2 regions of the Pseudomonas sp. RC3H12 genome follow, and region 1 is predicted to be linked to the other one. Evidence: predicted binding sites of a transcription regulator. Region 1 holds the regulator's gene; the other holds the start of a gene.

The links. The regulator FliA, encoded in region 1, starts transcription of late flagellar genes. The targets are predictions, from matches to a motif close to CTAAAGTTTNNNNNNNNNNNGCCGNTAA.
Region 2: motA (flagellar motor stator protein MotA) is a predicted target of FliA. The motif match lies at 4,808-4,835, and genes of this name have one in related genera.

Annotation. Positions count from the first base shown of each region.
Region 1 is NZ_CP075595.1:3,200,986-3,212,486, forward strand. Features, by position in the region: gene KHO27_RS14570 (flagellar motor protein) at 1-425, opposite strand, end outside; gene KHO27_RS14575 (protein-glutamate methylesterase/protein-glutamine glutaminase) at 425-1,549, opposite strand; gene KHO27_RS14580 (chemotaxis protein CheA) at 1,595-3,799, opposite strand; gene KHO27_RS14585 (protein phosphatase CheZ) at 3,812-4,600, opposite strand; gene KHO27_RS14590 (chemotaxis response regulator CheY) at 4,620-4,994, opposite strand; gene fliA (RNA polymerase sigma factor FliA) at 5,099-5,839, opposite strand; gene fleN (flagellar synthesis regulator FleN) at 5,836-6,669, opposite strand; gene flhF (flagellar biosynthesis GTPase FlhF) at 6,784-8,097, opposite strand; gene flhA (flagellar biosynthesis protein FlhA) at 8,109-10,238, opposite strand; gene KHO27_RS14615 (IS4-like element ISPpu8 family transposase) at 10,525-11,501, opposite strand, start outside.
Region 2 is NZ_CP075595.1:5,442,189-5,453,689, forward strand. Features, by position in the region: gene serB (phosphoserine phosphatase SerB) at 131-1,345, shown strand; gene asd (archaetidylserine decarboxylase) at 1,507-2,370, opposite strand; gene KHO27_RS24685 (rhodanese-like domain-containing protein) at 2,380-3,189, opposite strand; gene KHO27_RS24690 (HDOD domain-containing protein) at 3,234-4,769, opposite strand; gene motA (flagellar motor stator protein MotA) at 4,900-5,751, shown strand; gene motB (flagellar motor protein MotB) at 5,755-6,771, shown strand; gene KHO27_RS24705 (molecular chaperone Tir) at 6,804-7,283, opposite strand; gene rsgA (small ribosomal subunit biogenesis GTPase RsgA) at 7,430-8,461, opposite strand; gene orn (oligoribonuclease) at 8,570-9,112, shown strand; gene KHO27_RS24720 (trimeric intracellular cation channel family protein) at 9,201-9,812, shown strand; gene KHO27_RS24725 (hypothetical protein) at 10,586-10,825, opposite strand; gene queG (tRNA epoxyqueuosine(34) reductase QueG) at 10,749-11,501, opposite strand, start outside.

The sequences.
Region 1 (11,501 bases):
GCCTGGATGTCACGGGACTCCTGGGTCAAAAAGTCGACTTCGAGAATGCTGCGGATGGCTTCCGGCTCGGCGCCGTCGACCAGCAACTGCAAGCCTTTGCGCGCGTAGGGATCGGGCTCGGCGTCGGCCACGCCCTCCAGGCCCAGCAAGCCCTCCTTGCGCGCCGTCAGGCTCCAGTTCACCACCCGGTCGATGCCTCCAGCCAAGTCGACCCGTGGCGGGAAGAAGATCCAGCGAATGATCTGCAGGGCACGCTTGAACGACGACAGCGGCGACTGCAGCAATGCCGCCGCCAGGGTACCGCCCAGCACGATCAGCGCCGCCGGGCCGTTGATCAGCGCACCGACGTGGCCACCCTCCATGAAGTTGCCGCCGACGATGGCGACAAAGGCGAGGATCAGGCCGATCAGGCTCAACACATCCATCAGACGCACGCCTCGACCAGGTGCTTGCCAATCTCGTCCAGGCTGTAGACGGCGTCGGCGAGGTTGGCCTTGACGATGGCCATGGGCATGCCATAGATCACGCAGCTGGCTTCATCCTGCGCCCACACGGTGCTGCCACCCTGCTTGAGCAGGCGTGCGCCTTCGCGGCCATCGGCGCCCATGCCGGTGAGGACCACCGAGAGCACCTTGTCGCCGTAGGACTTGGCGGCGGAGCCGAAGGTGATATCCACGCAGGGCTTGTAGTTCAGGCGTTCGTCGCCCGGCAGGATCTTCACCGTGCCACGGCCGTCGACCATCATCTGCTTGCCACCCGGGGCCAACAGGGCCAGGCCCGGGCGCAGCACGTCGCCGTCCTCGGCCTCCTTGACGCTGATCTTGCACAGTTTGTCCAGGCGCTCGGCGAAGGCCTTGGTGAAGGCAGCCGGCATGTGCTGGATCAGCACGATCGGCGCTGGGAAACCGGCGGGCAGCTGGGTCAGCACCCGCTGCAGCGCCACCGGGCCGCCCGTGGAGGTGCCGATGGCGACCAGTTTGTACGGCTTGCGCTTGGGTGCCGGCGAATGCGTGGCAGCCGGTGCCGCGGCGCGGGCCGGGGCGGCAGTGCGCGCAGGCGCGGTACCGGCGAAGCTGCTGGCTGGGGCATGGCTGCTGGCCGGTGCCGGCACTGCGGCCGGTGCCGGGCTGGAATAGGCACTGAAACGGCGGTTGCTGCGCGAGATGGTGTGGACCTTCTCGCAGAGCATCTGCTTGACCTTCTCCGGGTTACGCGAGATGTCTTCGAAATTCTTCGGCAGGTAGTCGACCGCACCGGCATCCAGGGCGTCGAGGGTGACGCGGGCGCCTTCGTGGGTCAGCGAGGAGAACATCAATACCGGCGTCGGGCAGCGCTGCATGATGTGACGCACTGCGGTGATGCCGTCCATCATGGGCATTTCATAGTCCATGGTGATGACATCGGGCTTGAGCGCCAGCGCCTGGTCGATCGCTTCCTTGCCGTTGGTCGCGGTACCCACGACCTGGATCGTCGGGTCGGACGCGAGAATTTCCGAGACACGGCGGCGGAAGAAACCGGAATCATCCACCACCAGGACCTTGACTGCCATAAACACTCCGTTAGGCGGCGCACCCGCCTGGGCGCGCCACCGAAATCAAATACGCCGGGCGGCGTAACGCTTGAGCATGCTCGGGACGTCGAGGATCAGCGCGATACGGCCGTCACCGGTGATGGTCGCGCCGGACATGCCCGGGGTTCCCTGCAGCATCTTGCCCAGCGGCTTGATCACCACCTCTTCCTGGCCGACCAACTGGTCGACCACGAAACCGATGCGCTGGGTGCCGACCGAGAGGATCACCACGTGACCTTCGTGCTGCTCCTCGTGCTCGTGGTCCTGGACCAGCCAGCGCTTGAGGTAGAACAGCGGCAGCGCCTTGTCGCGCACGATCACCACTTCCTGGCCATCGACCACGTTGGTGCGCGACAGGTCGAGGTGGAAGATCTCGTTGACGTTGACCAGCGGGAAGGCGAACGCCTGGTTGGCCAGCATCACCATCAGCGTCGGCATGATCGCCAGGGTCAGCGGCACCTTGATGACGATCTTCGAACCCTGGCCCTTGGCCGAGAAGATGTTGATCGAGCCGTTGAGCTGGGAAATCTTGGTCTTCACCACGTCCATGCCGACACCGCGGCCGGACACGTCGGAGATCTCGGTCTTGGTCGAGAAACCCGGGGCGAAGATCAGGTTGTAGCAGTCCGACTCGCTCAGGCGGTCGGCCGCGTCCTTGTCCATCAGGCCCTTTTCCACGGCCTTGGCGCGAAGGATGCTCGGGTCCATGCCCTTACCGTCGTCGGAAATCGACAGCAGGATGTGATCACCTTCCTGCTCGGCGGACAGTACCACCCGGCCCATGCGCGACTTGCCGGAGGCCTCGCGCTCGTCGGGCATCTCGACGCCATGGTCGACGGCGTTGCGCACCAAGTGCACCAACGGGTCGGCCAAAGCCTCGACAAGGTTCTTGTCCAGGTCGGTTTCTTCGCCGACCAGCTCCAGGTTGATCTCTTTCTTGAGCTGGCGGGCCAGGTCGCGAACCAGGCGCGGGAAACGCCCGAAGACCTTCTTGATCGGCTGCATGCGCGTCTTCATGACTGCGGTCTGCAGGTCGGCGGTGACCACATCGAGGTTGGACACGGCCTTGGACATGGCCTCGTCGCCGCTGTTGAGCCCCAGGCGCACCAGGCGATTACGCACCAGCACCAGCTCGCCGACCATGTTCATGATCTCGTCCAGGCGCGCGGTGTCGACCCGTACGGTGGTCTCCGCCTCGCTGGCGCCATGCTTGTCGGCGGCAGGCGCTGGCGCGCGGGCCGGAGCGGCAGGCTTGGCAGCGGCTGGCGCGGGAGCAGGCGCAGGCTTGGCAACCGGCTTGGCTTCGGCCTTGGCTGCGACAGGCGCGGCGACGGCGGCAGGCGCCTCGGCAACAACCGCCTCGCCAGAGAACTTGCCCTTGCCGTGCAACTGGTCGAGCAGCGCCTCGAATTCGTGTTCGGTGATGCTCTCGTCAGTCGCCGCTGGTGCCGCACTGGCTACAGGCGCAGCAACGCCAGGCAATGCGTCGACGGCGAAGGTGCCCTTGCCGTGCAACTGATCGAGCAGCGACTCGAACTCGTCGTCGGTGATCTCATCACTGGCAGGGGCAACGGCCGCTGGCTCACTGGCAGCGGTATCGGGTGAAAACTGGCCTTTGCCGTGCAGCTGGTCGAGCAACGACTCGAATTCGGCGTCGGTAATCTCGTCACCACCCGCGCTGACCTGTTCACCCTGCAGTTGCTCGTGAACCTCGGCTTCGGCCTTGACTGCATCGAGCGAGTCGAGCAGTTGCTCGAACTCGGTGTCGGTGATGTCGGGCTCGGCAGCCGGCGCTTCGGCGACAACGGCCACCTCGACCGGAGCCGGCTCTTCGGCGCCAGCGGGCTCGGCCAGGCGCGACAGCGCCGCCAGCAGCTCGCGGGTGGCCGGCGTGACGTCGGTGCGCTCACGTACCTGGCCGAACATGCTGTTGACCGTGTCGAGTGCTTCGAGCACCACGTCCATCAGCTCCGCGTCGACCCGGCGCTCACCTTTGCGCAGGATGTCGAACACGTTCTCGGCAATGTGGCAGCACTCCACCAACTCATTGAGCTGAAGGAAGCCGGCGCCCCCTTTTACAGTGTGGAAACCGCGGAAAATCGCGTTGAGCAGGTCCGCATCATCGGGCCGGCTTTCCAGCTCGACCAATTGCTCGGACAGTTGCTCGAGGATTTCGCCGGCTTCTACCAGGAAATCCTGAAGGATTTCTTCATCGGCGCCGAAGCTCATTAAACGTGCTCCTTAAAAACCCAGGCTGGACAACAGATCGTCGACATCGTCCTGGCTGGACACGACGTCTTCACGCTTATCGGCATGAATCTGCGGACCTTCACCCCGAGTCGGATGTTTTTCTTGATCTTTTTCAGCACGCAGCTGCTGGTGGTCATGTTCGATACCGGCAAAGCGGTCGACCTGGCTTGCCATCAGCACGAGCTTGAGCAGATTGCTTTCGACTTCGGTGACCAGCGTGGTCACCCGTTTGATCACCTGGCCGGTGAGATCCTGATAATCCTGGGCCAGGACGATATCGTTGATATGGCCCGCGACCTTCTGATTACCTTCGGCGCTGTGCGTCAGGAAACTATCCACACGCTTGACCAGCTCACGGAATTCCGGCGCCGCCACCTCGCGGCGCATGAAGCGCTGCCAGTCGGCGGACAGACTCTGGGCCTCGGTGGCGAGGTCATTGAGCACCGGGGTGCACGCCTCCGCCAGGTCCATGGTGCGGTTGGCCGCACCTTCGGTGAGGCGGACCACGTAGGAGAGGCGCTCGGCGGCATCGGTAATCTGCGACACTTCCTCGGCCTGCGGCATGGCCGGGTCGATCTGGAAGTTGACGATTGCACTGTGCAGTTCGCGGGTGAGCTTGCCGACTTCCTGGTACAGCCCGCGGTCGCGGGTCTGGTTCAGTTGGTGGATCAGCTGCACCGCCTCACCGAACCGGCCGCGCTCGAGGCTCTCGACCAGCTCCTGGGCATGCTTCTTCAGGGTTGATTCGAACTCACCCAAAGAGTTGTTGGTTGACTCCATTGCGCCCCCCAGACGTGACTCAGCCGTTGACGCGTTCGAAGATCTTTTCGATCTTTTCTTTCAGCGCCAGGGCAGTGAAAGGCTTGACCACATAGCCGTTCACGCCGGCCTGGGCAGCTTCGATGATCTGCTCGCGCTTGGCTTCCGCAGTGACCATCAACACTGGCAGGTGCTTGAGGCGCTCGTCGGCGCGAACGGCGCGCAACAGATCGATACCGGTCATGCCCGGCATGTTCCAGTCGGTCACCAGAAAGTCAAAATGCTCGCTGGTGAGCATCGGCAGTGCCGTGTTGCCGTCATCAGCTTCCTTGACGTTGGTGAAGCCCAGGTCACGCAACAGGTTCTTGATGATCCGCCGCATCGTCGAAAAGTCGTCAACGATGAGGATTTTCATGTCTTTGTTCAATTAGACCTCCAAGCAGTCTTTAACGCGCTCGGCGCCGAGCGCGCGCTCAATCAATTCGGCACTACAAAAAAACGACTGCACTGAACCCGGGTTCAACGTGCCCGCCACTCCCCAAGGCGGCTGCGCAAACGCGCGGCGCACTGGCTGTGCAACTGGCTGACACGCGATTCGCTGACCCCCAGCACCTCACCGATTTCCTTGAGGTTCAGCTCTTCGTCGTAGTACAGCGCCAGGACCAGGCGTTCGCGCTCCGGCAGGTTGGCGATCGCATCGGCCAGCGCAGCCTGGAAGCGCTCGTCTTCCAGATCACGCGCCGGCTCCAGCTGGCCGCTGGCTCCGTCCTCGTGCAGCCCTTCATGTTCGCCGTCCTGCAGCAGGTCGTCGAAACTGAACAGGCGGCTGCCCAAGGTGTCATTCAAAATCCCGTAGTAATCATCGAGACTCAATTGGAGTTCGGCAGCAACCTCGTGATCTTTAGCGTCGCGGCCAGTCTTTGCTTCGACACAGCGGATCGCGTCACTGACCATGCGCGTATTGCGGTGTACCGAACGTGGCGCCCAATCGCCCTTGCGCACCTCGTCGAGCATGGCACCGCGAATACGGATACCGGCGTAGGTTTCGAAACTGGCACCCTTGCTGGCATCGTATTTGTTGGCCACTTCCAGCAAGCCGATCATCCCGGCCTGGATCAGATCCTCGACCTGGACGTTGGCTGGCAGGCGCGCCAGCAGGTGGTAGGCGATACGCTTGACCAACGGCGCATAGCGTTCGATCAGCTCGTACTGCGCATCCTTGGCGGCCTTGCTGTACATCTTGAAACCGCTCGCGTTCATAGCACCGGCCCTGCACTGGTGGGCTGCACCAGGCGCTCGACAAAGAATTCCAGGTGCCCGCGCGGGTTGGCAGGCAGCGGCCAGCTGTCGACCTTCTGCGCGATGGCCTTGAACGCCAGCGCACACTTGGACCGAGGGAAGGCCTCATAGACAGCCCGCTGCTTCTGCACGGCCTTGCGCACGCATTCGTCGTAAGGCACGGCACCGACGTATTGTAGGGCGACGTCGAGGAAGCGGTCCGTGACCTTGGTCAACTTGGCGAAAAGGTTGCGGCCTTCCTGCGGGCTCTGGGCCATGTTGGCCAGCACACGGAACCGATTCATCCCGTAATCGCGGTTGAGCAGCTTGATCAGCGCGTAGGCGTCGGTGATCGAGGTCGGCTCGTCGCACACCACCAGCAACACTTCCTGGGCGGCACGGACGAAGCTGACCACCGAGTCACCGATACCCGCAGCCGTGTCGATCACCAGCACATCAAGGTTGTCGCCGATGTCGCTGAAGGCCTGGATCAGGCCGGCGTGTTGCGCGGGCGCCAGGTGCACCATGCTCTGCGTGCCGGAGGCCGCCGGGACGATGCGCACACCGCCCGGGCCTTGCAACAGCACATCCCGCAGCTCGCAACGGCCTTCGATCACGTCGGCGAGGGTGCGCTTGGGCGTGAGCCCCAGCAGAACGTCGACATTGGCCAGGCCCAGGTCGGCGTCCAGCAACATCACCCGGCGGCCGAGCTCGGCCAGCGCCAGGGACAGGTTCACTGAAACGTTAGTCTTGCCGACGCCACCTTTGCCACCGGTCACGGCGATCACCTGTACGGGATGCATGCTACCCATGTCTGTTCTTTACCTTGTCTCGCTTGGACCCAGGCCACATGAGGGGCTGAACATTCAAGGCCACGGTCCGGCCGGGCAACCCCATGATGTAGGTACTTTGCACAGTATTCACCCTCAACCCACGCGCTTGCCAGGGCTGTGGTACAGATCAGCGAACATGTCGGCCATGGCCTCGTCGCTGGGCTCTTCTTGCAATTGCACACTGACGGCGCGGCTTACCAACTGGTGCTTGCGCGGTAGCTGCAGGTCGTCGGGAATGCGCGGCCCATCGGTCAGATAGGCCACCGGCAATTCATGACTGATGGCCAGGCTCAGCACTTCGCCGAGGCAGGCCGTTTCGTCGAGCTTGGTCAGGATGCACCCGGCCAGACCGCAGCGCTTGTAGCTGTGGTAGGCAGCGGTGAGCACCTGCTTCTGGCTGGTGGTCGCCAGCACCAAGTAATTCTTCGCGGCGATGCCGCGCCCGGCCAGGGTCTCGAGCTGCATGCGCAGCGCCGGGTCGCTGGCCTGCAGGCCGGCGGTGTCGATCAGCACCACACGTTTGCGCAGCAGCGGCTCCAGGGCCTGGGCCAGTGACTCGCCCGGGTCGACGTAGGTGACCGGCACATTGAGGATGCGGCCCAGCGTCTTGAGCTGTTCCTGGGCGCCAATGCGGAAGCTGTCCATGCTCACCAGCGCCAGGTTGTTCGCGCCGTACTTGAGCACGTAGCGCGCGGCCAGCTTGGCCAGCGTGGTGGTCTTGCCCATGCCGGCCGGGCCGACCATGGCGATCACTCCGCCCTCCTCGATCGGTTCGATCTCGGGCACGTCGATCATCCGCGCCAGGTGCGCCAGGACCATGCGCCAGGCATGGCGTGGTTCTTCGATCCCGGCCGTGAGGTCGAGCAGTTCGCGGGCCAGGCCACCGGAAAGGCCGAGGCGCTGAAGCCGGCGCCAGAGGTTGGCCTGCTGCGGCTTGCTGCCTTGCAGCTGGCTCCAGGCGAGCGAACCGAGCTGGACTTCAAGCAGCTCGCGCAAGCCGGTCAGCTCGAAACGCATGGCATCGAACAGGCGCGGATCAACGGGTGCCGATGCTGGCGCGGCAACCGGCGCAGGCTGGTCGACATGGGGCTCGATCAGCGGCTCCGAGGCGGTCAGCGGCTGCCCGGCGAACAATTGCCGGTTGCCGCCTTCGACGGCATCGCCACGCCCGGTCAGTTCGGCCTGGGCGGTAACGATGCGCGACTGGGTCTTGCGCAGCTCGTCTTCGAGCTCTGCGTTGGGCACGCGCGGGGCCAGGGCGGACAGCTTGTAGTCCAGCGCAGCCGTCAGCTCGACACCGCCGGCGATGCGCCGGTTGCCGATGATGGCGGCATCGGAGCCGAGCTCATCCCGGACCAGCTTCATGGCCTGACGCATATCGGCGGCAAAAAAACGCTTAACTTGCATAACCCACTACCTCAGCCGTTGGGGCCCACGGTGGCAACGATGGTGACTTGCTTGTTGTCAGGTATTTCCTGATACGCCAAAACATGCAAATTCGGTACAGCCAGGCGGCCGAAGCGCGACAGCATGGCACGGATCGGGCCGGCTACCAGAAGGATGGCCGGCTGGCCCTGCATTTCCTGGCGCTGGGCTGCCTCGATCAACGAACGCTGAAGCTTTTCGGCCATGCTCGGCTCAAGAAGAACACCATCTTCCTGACCCTGCCCGGCCCTTTGCAGACTATTGAGCAAGATCTGTTCCAACCTTGGCTCCAAGGTGATCACAGGCAGCTCGGACTCAACGCCGACAATGCTTTGCACGATGGCGCGGGACAATCCGACGCGCACCAACGCCACCAGCGCGGCGGTATCTTGACTCTTCGCCGCGTTGTTGGCGATGGCTTCGGCAATGCTGCGGATGTCACGCACCGGCACCTGTTCGGCGAGCAATGCCTGCAGGACCTTGAGCAGGCCCGACAAGGAAATGACACCCGGCACCACCTCTTCGGCCAGTTTCGGCGAGACCTTGGCCAGCACCTGCAGCAGTTGCACCACCTCCTCGTGCCCGATCAGCTCGTGACAGTGCTTCTGCAGTATCTGATTGAGGTGGGTGGCGACCACGGTGCTGGCGTCCACCACCGTGTAGCCCAGCGATTGCGCCTGGGCGCGCTGACCGACATCGATCCACACTGCTTCCAGGCCAAACGCCGGGTCTCGCGAGGCGATACCGTTGAGTGCACCGAACACCTGGCCCGGGTTGATCGCGAGCTCCCGGTCGGGGTAGATCTCGGCCTCGGCCAGGATCACCCCCATCAGCGTCAGGCGATAGGCGCTGGGCTGCAGGTCAAGGTTGTCGCGGATGTGCACAGTGGGCATGAGGAAACCCAGATCCTGCGAGAGCTTCTTGCGCACGCCCTTGATTCGCGCCAGCAACTGGCCGCCCTGGTTGCGGTCGACCAGCGGAATCAGGCGGTAACCGACTTCCAGGCCGATCATGTCAATGGGAGTGACGTCGTCCCAGCCCAACTCCTTGGTTTCCGTGGCACGCTGCGGCGAAGGCAGCAGGTCCTGCTGGCGCTGGGCTTGCTGCTGGGCCACAACCTTGGCCTTTTGCTGTTTTTTCCAGAGCAGGTAGGCGCCACCACAGGCCACCCCACCCAGGCCCAGGAAGGCCATGTGCGGCATGCCCGGCACCAACCCCATGACAATCATCAACCCGCCAGACACCGCCAGCGCCTTGGGTGAATCGAACATCTGACGGTTGATCAGCTTGCCCATGTCCTCGGAGCCCGAGGCGCGGGTGACCATGATCGCGGCGGCGGTGGACAGCAGCAACGAGGGCAGTTGCGCCACCAAACCGTCACCGATGGTCAGCAAGGCATAGACCTTGCCGGCGTCGCCGAAGCTCATGCCGTGCTGGAGCATGCCGATGAGCATGCCGCCGATGAGGTTGATGAACAGGATCAGCAGGCCGGCGATGGCGTCACCGCGGACGAACTTGCTGGCACCGTCCATGGAGCCGTAGAACTCAGCCTCCTGCGCGACCTCGGCACGGCGCGACTTGGCCTGGACCTGGTCGATCAGGCCGGCGTTGAGGTCGGCGTCGATGGCCATCTGCTTGCCTGGCATGGCGTCGAGGGTGAAACGCGCGCTCACTTCGGAGATGCGCCCGGCACCCTTGGTGACCACCACGAAGTTGATGATCATGAGGATGGCGAACACCACCGCACCGACGACGTAGTTGCCGCCGATCACCACTTCACCGAAGGCCTGGATCACCTTGCCCGCGGCACCATGGCCTTCCTGGCCGTGGAGCATGACCACGCGGGTGGAGGCGACGTTGAGCGCCAGACGCAGCAGGGTCGCCACCAGCAGGATCGTCGGGAACGCGGCGAAATCCAGCGGCCGCAGGGCGTAGACGCAGACTAGCAGGACCACGATCGACAGGGCGATGTTGAAGGTGAAGAACACATCGAGCAGGAACGGCGGTATCGGCAACATCATCATTGCCAACATCACCAGCAGCAGCAGAGGCACGCCCAGGTTGCCCCGACCGAGGCCGGCCAGGTTGTTACGGGCGCTGCTGATTAACTGAGTGCGATCCACCGCGATTCCTCTTCAAGCAAAACTTTGACGCCTGTGTGGCGGCTGGCGCTGCCTCTGCAAGAAGCCTTCCAACTTTTCTGAGGGGTGGGGATTTTGAGGGGTTCTCGGGTTCGGGTTCGGGTTCGGGTTCGGGTTCGGGTTCGGGTTCGGGTTCGGGTTCGGGTTCGGGTTCGGGTTCGGGTTCGGGTTCGGGTTCGGGCTTAACAGTGTGTGTTTTGATTCTTGTATGCGCATTCATTCGCCATGTCGACGCATAGTCACCTTTTCGCCTTTACGGCCATCCCTTTCAAGGTCTTTTGGTTTTGGCGGCCTTGATGACCCGATCCGTCGAAACATGAGCATGTACAGCGGTCCCTTGCACCCAGGCCTTCGCTTTGGGCACCTTGGGGCCTCGTGGGCTTTTCGCAACCTGTCTGGGCTGGATGTTTCTGGCCAGCTCCAGCAGGCGCTGAGCCAGGTTTTCCATCGGAACAACGGGCATGTACTCGGATGGCAGGGCAATCTGCATGCCTTCGTAACCCCCTCTGATCTGCACCGCCAAGTGATAGATCGAGGCTTCCCAATTCTCGGGCAAGGCATCGCGGTGAGCCTGTTCAACACTTCGCTTGAGCAAGGCCAGAACGTTGTATGCCAGCACGGCAGTGGTGAATCCAAGCAAGGCGGCTCGCGGACTGCCGAGGGTTTCAATTTCACTTTCCAGAATTGCTTCCAACCGCTGGAACATCCCTTCAATGCTCCAGCGGCGCCGATAGAAGTCTGCGATCTGTTGCGCACTGATGCTCTCGGGCAGGTTGCTCCAGAACATCAAGCTGTTATCACCTGAGTCGTTTGGTGAATGAAGCGTTAACTCGACACGTCGCCAGCGGTGCCCGCCTTTTACTTCGATGGATTGCTCGCGCACAGTGCCTGTGGCGACGGGCATCGGTGCTTGCCACTCACCTTCCTGGATCAAGCGTGGATGCTTGGCCTGCTGGCGAATGACAAATGATGTATTCACCTGTTCGCACGCCTCCATTACAGGCAGCGTGCAGTAGAGACGGTCAGCGATCCAAACCTGATTGGTCTTTGCTTCAGCCAGCAACGGCAAAACACAAACTCGTTCGCTTGCGTAGGCGTCCTCGCACGGCTGGAGGTCAATTACCTGATCCAGGTCGGGGTCGTAAACCACCACCGAAAACCCGGGGCGAGCCGCTCCGCGCTCTTGGCGCAGCGCGCCAAGACGCTTTTCGGTAGAGGCCAAGTGGCTGCCATCGACCACCCGAA
Region 2 (11,501 bases), 2.2 Mb from region 1:
GCGGCTCTTCATGGCGAGAAAGTTGCTGGGCAGTATAGCGATACGTGTTTTGTCGGCAAAGTAGCGTTGGCGCCCGATGGTCATGGAAAATCGGTAGAATGCGCATTTTTCATCGAGTTGGAGCCCGGTCTTGCGCGAAATCGTCCTGATCAACATCACTGGTGAAGACCGTCCAGGTCTTACCGCGGCCATCACCGGCGTCCTGCTCCAGGGCGGTGTGAACATTCTCGACATCGGCCTTGCGGTCATGCACGGCACGCTGTCGTTCGGCATCCTGGTCGACATTCCCGACAACGAGGTGGCCACCGCGCTGCTGCAGAGCGTACAGGCCAAGGCCCATGAGCTGAACCTGCAGGCGCGCTACACGCCGATCTCCGAGGCCGACTACCAGCACTGGGCCGACAGCCAGGGCGAGGCCCGCCACATCGTCACCCTGCTCAGCCGCCGGGTCACTCCCCAACAGTTGCAGCGGGTCAGCGCCATCATCAGCCAGTACGGCCTGACCATCGAGCGCATCGAGCGCCTGTCGGCCCGCGTGGCGCTGGATGTCCAGACCGAGAAGGGCAAATCCGCGCTGGAAATCTCCGTGCGTGGCGAAGCCAGCGATGCCCAGGCCTTGCGCGCCGACTTCTTCGCCCTGTCCGAAGAGCTCAACATCGACATCGCCTTCCAGCGCGACGACCTGTTCCGCCGCAACCGCCGTCTGGCGGTGTTCGACATGGATTCGACGCTGATCGAGGCTGAAGTCATCGACGAGCTGGCCAAGGCTGCCGGTGTCGGTGAGCAGGTGGCGGCGATCACCGAGCGCGCGATGCGTGGCGAGCTGGATTTCCGGGCCAGCTTCAAAGAGCGCATGGCGCTGCTCAAGGGCCTGGACGTGGGCGTACTGGACCAGATTGGCGCCTCGCTGCGCCTGACCGAGGGCGCCGAGCACCTGTTCGCCGAGCTCAAGCGCCTGGGCTACAAGACTGCGATCCTTTCCGGCGGCTTCTCCTACTTCGCCAAGCAGGTGCAGGCGCGCCTTGGTATCGACTACGTATTCGCCAACGAGCTTGAAGTGGTGGATGGCAAGGTCACCGGCGTGGCCGTCGAGCCGATTGTCGATGCGCAGCGCAAGGCTGATCTGCTGCAGCAACTGGCCGGCGAAGAGGGCCTGCAACTCGAGCAGACCATTGCCGTCGGCGATGGCGCCAACGACCTGCCGATGCTGTCCCTGGCCGGCCTGGGTGTGGCCTTCCGCGCCAAGCCGCTGGTGCGTCAGTCGGCCAAGCAGGCGATCTCGACCCTGGGTCTGGATGGTGTGCTGTACCTGCTCGGCGTACGCGATCGCGAAGCACGCGGTTGATCTTGAGCCCTGGGGCTGCGTTGCAGCCCTTTCGCCGGAAAGCCGGCTCCCACAGAGGTTTGCGTTGTTACTGTGGGAGCCGGCTTGCTGGCGATGGACCGCGTAGCGGTCCCAATGAAAAAGGCCCTGCTGAGCAGGGCCTTTCTTGTTGCAGCAGTCAATCAGGCCTGGGCCGGCTGCGCCAGTAGCTCACCCATGCGCACGGCGGAGCCGGCACCGAGGCTCTCGGCCCACTTCACCTGCTCTGGCCCGAACAGCACGATGGCGGTGGAGCCCAGCTTGAAACGGCCCAGTTCGGCGCCTTTCTCCAGATGGATCGGCGCACGGCTGGCGTCGTCATAGCGGAAGGTCTTCAACTCGCGCTTCGGCGGCGTGACCAGGCCGGCCCAGACGGTCTCGATCGAGGCGACGATCATCGCGCCGACCAGCACCACGGCCATCGGGCCGCGGTCGGTATCGAACAGGCACACCACGCGCTCGTTGCGGGCGAACAGCTCCGGCACGTTCTCCGCGGTGGTCTGATTGACCGAGAACAGACGGCCCGGCACATAGACCATTTCGCGCAGGGTGCCGGCCAGCGGCATGTGCACGCGGTGGTAGTCCTTGGGCGACAGGTAGATGGTGGCAAATTCGCCGCCCATGAACGGCGCGGCCAGGGCCGGGTCGCCGCCCAGCAGCTCCAGGGCGCTGTAGCCGTGGCCTTTGGCCTGGAAGATGCGGCCATGCTCGATCGGGCCGAGCTGGCTGACCGCGCCGTCGGCCGGGCAGAGGATCGCGCCGGGGGTCTCGTCCAGCGGGCGGGCGCCGGGCTTGAGGGCGCGGGTGAAGAAGGCGTTGAAGTGCTCGTAGGCGCTGAGGTCTTCGACCAGTGCCTCGGACATGTTCACCTGGTAGCGCTTGGCGAACCAGGCGGTGAAGGCGTTCTTGAACCAGCGTGCGCGGCACTCGGCGACGCAGCCGGCCAGCCGCGACAGCAGGTGGTGCGGCAGCAGGTACTGGCTGATGATGAACAAGCGGGATTTCATTGAGCGTCCTTAAACTTCGACGGGCGTGTCGGGGTGGTTGCCCCATTCGCCCCAGGAACCGGCATAGCCCTTCACCCGTGGATAGCCGAGGGCCTTGGCCACGAGGTAGGTGAAGCCGGAGCGGTGGTGGGTCTGGCAGTGGGTGATCACTTCCTTGTCGCGGGTGATGCCCAGGTTTTGCAGGACTTCGGCGATGTCCTTGCGGATGCGCAGGTGGTCGTTGAGGTCCATGCCGGCGGTCCACTCGAAGTTGATCGCGCCTGGAATGTGCCCGCCCCTGGCTGCCAGCACCTTCTCGCCGCTGTACTCCAGTGGCCCGCGGGCGTCCCAGATGACCAGGTCGGCGTCGCCCAGGCGGCTCTGCAGGTACTCGCGGGTGGCGGTGGGTTCGCCATGCAGGTGCAGGTTCACCGGGCCGCCGGCGACTTCGGGCGTTTCGGTGGACAGCTTGTCCGCCGGCCAGGCCTGGATGCCACCGTTCAGGTAGTGGTAACCCTTGTGGCCGATGACGTCGAGCAGCCAGATGAAGCGCCCGGCCCAGCCGCCGCCCTCGTCGTCGTAGACCACGTAGACCGCATCGTCGCGGTGGCCGAGTTCACCGAACAGCTTTTCCAGGTCTGCCTGGGCCGGCAGCAGACCGGGGGCCGGGGGCTGGCCCAGCTGGGTGCGTTTCGGGTCGACGAAGCGGGCTCCGGGGATATGCCCGCTGCCATAGCGGTTGGCGCTGGTCAGGTCGACCAGGATCAGCCGTGGCGAATCCAGGCGCGGCAGCAGGTCCTCGGCTTCGATCACCAGGGGCAGGCCGGAAAAGTCAGTCATCCACGTTCTCCAGGGTGGAAAGAGGGGCGATTGTAGCGCAAGGGTCAGGCATTGCGGGTGGCAAACACGGCCAGGGCGCGCTCCACGCATTGCGCGGTCTTGCCGAACGCCTGCACGCTGACGTCGGCCAACGGCTTGCCGTCCTGGTCGGCCACCGCCAGCATCAGCACCTGGTCGCCCACCGCCAGCGAGCGTAGCAGCAGGTGCTCGCTACGGAAGAAGGCGCGCAGCGGTGCCGGCAGCAGGGCGCTGAACTGGGCATGATTGTCGGGCGTCAGGCGCAGTTGCCCGGCTTTGGCCATCAACTTTTGCAACAATTTGTTCTGCACGACGGGCAACGCCATGGCGGCGGCCTCGCGTGGCAGGCCGGCGGTCTGCTGCACGCGCAGGTAGTCGGTGGTCTTGTCCAGGCTCAGCAGCATGATGCGCTGCATGCCGCAGGCCAGCAGGGCGTCGCGGGCCTGGGTGGCCAGGTGCACGGCGTTGCTGAACGGGCTGGGCTGGGCCAGCAGTTCCTGGCACAGCGTACGCCAGCGGCCGAGGTCCTCGGTGCTGGGCGGTGGTGGCGTGAGCATGTCCGGATGCGGCCGGCGCTGGTGCCAGGGCCAGATCAGCGCCTCGGCCGGGTGGAACAGCGCATGCCGGGCGTGGTGGCGGGCACTGGCCGCGGCCTGCTGGTGGACCTGCTGCTGGACATCGTCCAGGGTGGTCTGCAGGTACAGCGCGGTGAGCAGTTGCCAGCGCAGCAGGTGCGGGTTGTCCCAGCCCACCTGGGCGGCCAGGGCAAGGCCGTTGGCCAGCAGCACGGTGTTAGGGGGCTGGTTGAACCAGCGGCGCAGGGCCGGCTCGTCGTCCAGGCGCTGTTGCTGGGCCAGTGGGTCCTGCTCGCGGGCGATGTTCAACACCAGGGCGAGTTGTTCGCGCTCTTCAAGCAGCAGGCGGTAGCCCTGGATGACCCACTCGGGTAGGCGCCAGTGTTCGGCCAGGCTCCGGCACAGTTGCATCAGGCGCACCCCGAACAGTTCCTGCTCGACCACGGCGGCGTCCTCGCCCTTGTGGATGACCCGTAGCTCCCAGGTGTCGAGCAGCTTGGGGTAAGCCAGCGCCAGAGGCCACAGCGGCGAGAGGAACAGCAGGCTGCCCCAGTGAATCTCCTGCCAAAGCCGCGCCAGGCGGCTGGCGAACAGGCCGTTGGCCTGCTGGGTGGCATGCTGGCTGATCAGCAGGAACTGGCGCAGCACCGGCGGGATCTCGTCGGCCGGCAGTGATGGCAGGCGTGCCAGCAGTTGGCTGACGCGGGCCAGGCCAAGGCGGTTGAGGGCAATTTCCAGGCTCTCGGCCGGCTCGGCCTGGCTGGCGTTGGCCGGGTGGTTGGCCTCGCGCAGCACGCAGAGCACCAGCGCGGGGCTGTCCTGCATCAGTTCGGCGATATCGCGCAGGGAGCGACGGCTGTCGTTGATAGCCTGCAGCACGCGATCATGGCTCTCTTTCGGCACCGGTACGCGGACCCCGTCGAGCAGCTTGATCCAGGCCTCTAGACTCGACGGAGCCTGACTTGGCACCTTGGTTTCAATTGGCATATTGACATCAGTCCGAACTGGCTTTTCGCAATGAGTGGCTATAGTCTGGCGCAGTTCTGCCGATAAGTAGAAGAAGAGTTTTCAAGCTTCCGTTCCCTATCCTGACCACGACAGCAAGTGCTTCCAACTTATGGCTAAAATTATCGGCATCATCGTCGTATTCGCGAGCGTGCTCGGCGGCTACGTGCTTTCCCACGGCAAGATCGCGGCACTGATCCAGCCGTTCGAAGTGCTGATCATCGGCGGCGCGGCCTTTGGTGCGTTCCTCCAGGCCAACCCTGGTTACATGACCATGCATGTGATCAAGAAGTCGCTGAAGATGTTCGGCACCCGTTTCACCCACACCTTCTACCTGGAAGTGCTGGGCCTGGTGTACGAGATCCTCAACAAGAGCCGTCGTGAAGGCATGATGGCGATCGAAGGCGACATCGAGGACGCCGCGGCCAGCCCGATCTTCGCCAAGTACCCGGCGGTGCTGGGTGATGAGCGCATGACCGCGTTCATCTGCGATTACCTGCGGATCATGTCCACCGGCAACATGGCGCCCCACGAGCTCGAAGGCCTGTTCGACATGGAGCTGCTGAGCATGAAGGAAGAGCTCGAGCACCCGTCCCACGCAGTGACCGGAATCGCCGACGGCATGCCCGGCTTCGGTATCGTCGCGGCGGTACTGGGTATCGTGGTGACCATGGCCTCGCTGGGTGACGGTGACCAGAAGTCCATCGGCCTGCACGTCGGTGCGGCGTTGGTCGGTACCTTCTTCGGTATTCTTGCAGCCTACGGCTTCTTCGGCCCGTTGGCCAACGCCCTGCGCCATGATGCCAAGGAAGAGTTGAACGTCTACGAGGCGATCAAGGCCTCGCTGGTGGCCTCGGCTTCCGGCATGCCGCCGTCGCTGGCGGTCGAGTTCGGTCGCAAGGTGCTGTACCCGGCGCACCGCCCGAGCTTCGCCGAGCTGGAACAAGCAGTACGCGGTCGCTAAGCCATGGAGAACAATCAGCCCATCATCGTCAAGCGCGTCAAGCGCTTTGGCGACGGCCATCACGGCGGCGCCTGGAAAATCGCCTTCGCCGACTTCGCCACGGCGATGATGGCGTTCTTCCTGGTGCTGTGGTTGCTGTCGACCGCCACGCCTGAGCAGAAGATCGCAATCGCCGGTTACTTCAAGGACCCGATCGGTTTCTCCGAAAGCGGTACGCCCTACATCATCGATCTGGGTGGCTCGCCAGAACTGGCACCGGAAAAGACCATCAACCCGGAAGTGAAGTCTGAACCGACGCCGGATACCAGCCTGCAACTGGACAAGGATCAGGTCGAGACCATGGCCGAGCAGGTCGAGCGCGAGCGCCTCGAGCTGCTGCTGCAGGAGCTGCAGAACAAGGTCGAGGAAAACCCGCAACTGCAGAAGTTCAAGGACCAGATCCTGTTCGAGATCACCCAGGACGGCCTGCGCATCCAGATCATGGATGCCGAGAACCGGCCGATGTTCGACCTGGGCAGCGCACGCCTGCAGCCGTACTTCGAAGACATCCTGCTGGCCATGGCCGACACCATCAAGGCGGTGCCGAACAAGATCAGCATCAGTGGCCATACCGATGCCAAGCCGTACTCCGGTACCGGCGATTTCGGTAACTGGGAGCTGTCGGCCAACCGCGCGAACGCGGCGCGTCGTGCATTGGTCGCTGGAGGCTATCCGGATGAGCAGGTGGCCCGCGTGGTCGGTTATGCTTCGTCGTCGCTGTTCGACCGTGCCAACCCGTTCAACCCGGTCAACCGCCGTATCGACATCATCGTCCTCACCAAGAAGGCGCAGCGCGATATCGAGGGTGAACAGGGCAAGCCGGAGGCTGCGCCGCCTGCCGCTGACACACCGCCTGCGAGCGCAGCGCCAGGTGCAGCCGCGACACCGGGCGATACGCCGATGCAGCCGCGTGAGCTGCGCCAGAAGCTGAACATCTTCGAAGATGGCGTATTGAAGATGGACGAGGCCAAAGACCAGTAAGTAACAGGGGCCGCTTTGCGGCCCCGATGCATTCAGAACCCCCGCCTGATCTTGGCCTTGAGATCGGCATGGAAGAAATCCGCATTGTCCCTGTCCGACACTGCGCCGCCCCCGGCCGGCGAAGCCATGGCCCGGCCAAAGGTCTGTTCGTCATGATAGGCGCGCACGAACAGGTCGATATGCTCTCGTTCCCGCATTACTGGCCACTTGCCCAAGCGCTGCGGCAGGTCAGTCGAGCCAGCATGGTAGAAAGTCACCCGCCGATGCGCCATGGCCGCAGCGCCCAGTAGCCAGGCCGTCCACCAGCCTTCGGCATGGGCCTCGCAGAGCACTCCGATCCAGTGAGTGGCATCGGCCATGTGTTGGCAAAATCTGCCATGCAGGTCGTCGTGGGTCTGCCCTTCACTGTCGAAGGGGACGAGTTGGGTGGAAATGCCTTCTAGTAGCAGACGCTCGTTCAGTATGAAGGCATCGAGCCGTTCGTTCTGGTGGTAACTGATGAATACCGGCATCTGTGCTGCCCTCCCTGATCAATACCGACGACAAGGCCATGACCATCAGGGAAAGCAGCGGGAGGGACAATAGGTGACCGCGAAACCGGAGCGGTCCTACCTGCTCCGGTAAAATTTCCTACGATGCTAGCGTGCTTGCCGCCACCTCAATAGGTGTCTTCCGGCAAGCTGGCGATGATCGAGCGGTAGCTGTTCATTCGCTGTTGCGTAACGCTACCGTCTTCCAGGGCCTTGAGCAGCGCACAGCCAGGCTCGCGATCATGCTTGCAGTCGCGGAAGCGGCAGTTGCCGATCAGTTCGCGGAACTCGATGAAGCCATCCTCGACATCGTCCCGGCTGACGTGGCCCAGGCCGAACTCGCGGATACCCGGCGAGTCGATCAGGTCGCCGCCGTTGGGGAAGTGGTACAGGCGCGCGGTGGTGGTGGTGTGGGTGCCCTGGCCGGACCATTCCGACAGGTCGCCGACACGGGTGCCTGCATCAGGCAGCAGGCTGTTGACCAGCGAGGACTTGCCCACGCCCGACTGGCCGACGAACACGCTGATATGGCCGTCTAGTGTCTGCTGCAGGCGCTGCATGCCATCGCCCTGGTGCGCGGAAACCTCCAGCAGCGGGTAACCCAGGCCGCGGTAGACCTCGAGCATGGCGTTGAGAGTCGGGGCGTTCTCGTCGTTGATCAGATCGGCCTTGTTCAGCAGCAGCAGCGGGCGGATGCCGGCATGCTCGGCGGCGACCAGGTAACGGTCGATCAGGTTGGGATGCGGTTCGGGCGCAGGGGCGAAGACAATGACGATCAGGTCGACGTTGGCCGCCACCGGCTTGAGCTGGCCATGGTTGTTCGGCCGGCACAGCTCGGTGCTGCGCGGCATTTGCGCGACGATCACGCCGATGCCCTGATTGCCGGCGCGCCAGACCACACGGTCGCCGGTCACCAGCGCCGGCAGGTTGGCCCGCAGGTGGCAGCGGAACACCTGGCCCGCAACCTCGCCGTCCTGGGCCTCGACCTCGACCTGCACGCCGAAGTGGGCAATCACCAGGCCCAGTTGCTCTGGCCCCAGGTCGCCGCCCTCCAGTTCCTGCAGCACGTGCTGCTCGCGTTTGGCGGCGCGGGCGGCGCGCTCACCCTGGATCTTTTCGATGCGCCAGTTCTGGCGGCGGTTGAGCTGGCGTTTGGCCATGAAGGTTCCGTGTTGGCGGGGCAGAAAGAAAACGGCAGGCAGTTTAGCACGGCGCGCCCAACACCCGTTCGCTAGGCTAATATGACGGCCTATTCGAGGAGCCTTTTCATGCAAAACCCACAGAACCTGATCTGGATTGATCTGGAGATGACCGGCCTGGACCCGGACAACGATGTCATCATCGAGATGGCCACCATCGTCACCGACAGCGAGCTGAACACCCTGGCCGAAGGCCCGGTGATCGCCATCCACCACAGCGACGAAGTGCTGGCGCGCATGGACGAGTGGAACACCCGCACCCATGGCGCCTCGGGCCTGACCCAGCGCGTGCGCGAGAGCAAGGTGAGCATGGCCGAGGCCGAGGCGCAGACCATTGCCTTCCTCGAGCAGTGGGTGCCGAAGGGCAAGTCGCCGATCTGTGGCAACAGTATCTGCCAGGACCGCCGTTTCCTCTATCGCCACATGCGCGAGCTGGAAAACTACTTCCACTACCGCAACCTCGATGTGTCCACGCTCAAGGAGTTGGCCGCGCGCTGGGCGCCGGAAGTGCGTGACAGCTTCAAGAAGGGCAACACCCATTTGGCGCTGGACGATATCCGTGAGTCGATTGGCGAACTGCGTCACTACCGTGAGCATTTCATCAAAGTCTGACCTTGTGCGCCGATGATCGTCGGCGCGCCCCTTTTGGTGCCCCGCGTGACTGGGTAGACTGCGCGCCTTTCCCGCACGGACCTGCACCATGTTGCTGATGCTCTACCTCATCGCCATCACCGCCGAAGCCATGACCGGCGCCCTGTCCGCTGGCCGCCGCGGCATGGACTGGTTCGGCGTGGTGCTGATCGCCTGCGTCACCGCGCTGGGTGGTGGTTCGGTGCGTGATGTACTGCTTGGGCACTACCCGCTCACCTGGGTCAAGCACCCGGAATACCTGGTGCTGACCAGCTTTGCGGCATTGCTGACGATCTTCATCGCGCCATTGATGCGCCACCTGCGGTCGCTGTTCCTGGTGCTCGACGCCCTGGGGCTCGTGGCGTTCACCCTGATTGGCTGCATGACCGCGCTGGAGATGGGGCAGGGGTTCCTTGTCGCCTCCATCAGCGGGGTGATTACCGGGGTGTTTGGCGGCATCCTGCGGGACATCTTCTGCAACGATATTCCGTTGGTGTTTCGGCGTGAGCTGTATGCCAGTGTTTCTTTCGCGGCGGCTTGGTTCTATCTGGGGTGTGTTTACTTCAAGGTGCCGGCGGAGCAGGCCATGCTGCTGACACTGTTTGGTGGTTTTCTGGTGCGGTTGTTGGCGATTCGGTTTCATTGGGAGATGCCGAAGTTTCATTACAATGATCAGCAATAGCGGCGGCTTTTTGCGGCGCAGCCACTATATTCAGAATTGTTCGGCAGGGTTGTAACTGTAGTCATATAACCATTATTCAGAAGAGTTGCTTGCTCTTGCTCTTGCTCTTGCTCTTGCTCTTGCTCTTGCTCTTGCTCTGCTTTTGCTTCTAAGTGCGCGATAGTTCAGGCGACACAAATTGCGACTTCAGGAGGCCGAACGGAGGGCTTGCGCAGGGAGGTGACGGGCATGGATGCCCGTCAAGCGCCGATCAGGCCATGGATGGCCCGTCGGCGCGTCCTCCCGGAGCGAGCCCGGAGTGAGGGGACCCCGGAGCGAAGCGTAGGGGCCGGATGAATGGGGCGGGCGGTTTTTGCCTTCTTTTGCCCGCGTGCAAAAGAAGGTCGCCGTAAAGGCGAAAAGGTGAGTGTGCGTCGACATGGCGAATGAATGCGCATATAACTTTTAAAACACACGCTGTGTAAATCAAAGTCAAAGTCAAATGCGATTGGTGTGGGTTTTTACAGTTGTAAGCGCATTCATTTGCTATAATGACGCATAGTCACCCTTTCGCCACCCGGCAAGTCACTTTTTGTCAAACGCGACAAAAAGTAACCAAAAAACGCTGCGCTCCATTCATCCGGCCCTCCGCTTCGCTCCGGGTTCCCTCACTCCGGCCTTGCTCCCGGGAGGACCGCGCTGAACGCCCCATCCTGGGGCGCAGCGCTTGACGGGCATCCATGCCCGTCACCTCCCTCCGCAAGGCCTGCGTTCGGCCTCCTGAAGTCGCGAAGTTACGGGCGGCGCCTACACTGGCGCAGCTGGCGCTCGCGGGCTATGGGGTTGACCTTTTGATCGGCAAAGGCAAAGGCAAAGGCAAAGGCAAAGGCAAAGGCAAAGGCAAAGGCAAAGGCAAAGGCAAAGGCAAAGGCAAAGGCAAAGTCGAAGCAGCGAGCTTCAAAGGGCGTTGTGGCGAGCCAGGGCCCATTCCACGTGTTCGCGTACCAGTTCCGAAGGATCATCCCTACGCGCATTGAGCGCCTCCAGCACGGGGATGGTCGACGGTGCGTTGCCAAGCCCTACCGCGAGGTTGCGCAGGAAGCGTTCATACCCCGCCCGGCGCAGTGGCGAGCCTTCGGTGCAGCCGAGAAAACGCTTTTCATCCCACAGGAACAATTCGGCCAGCTCGATATTGTCCAGCCCCCGACGGGGCATGAAGTCGTCTTCGGTCGTGGTCTTGGCGAAACGGTTCCACGGGCAGACGATCTGGCAATCGTCGCAACCAAACACCCGATTGCCGATCAGTGGGCGCAGTTCCAGTGGAATGGCCCCGCGCAACTCGATGGTCAGGTACGAGATGCAGCGCCGGGCATCGAGCTGATAGGGCCCGACGAACGCCTGGGTCGGACAGATGTCCAGGCAGGCCTGGCAACGCCCGCAATGATCGCTGCCCTGCACGCCGTCGATCGGCAGCGGCAAGTCGACGAACAACTCGGCGAGGAAGAAATAGCTGCCCGCCTTGCGGTTGAGCAGCAGGGTGTTCTTGCCAATCCAGCCAAGGCCAGCCTCCTGGGCCAGGGCTTTCTCCAGCACCGGAGCGCTGTCGACGAAGGCGCGGTAGCCGAACGGGCCGATGGCTTCCTGGATGCGGTCGGCGAAGTGCTGCACACGCTTGCGCACCAGCTTGTGGTAGTCGCGGCCCAGGGCGTA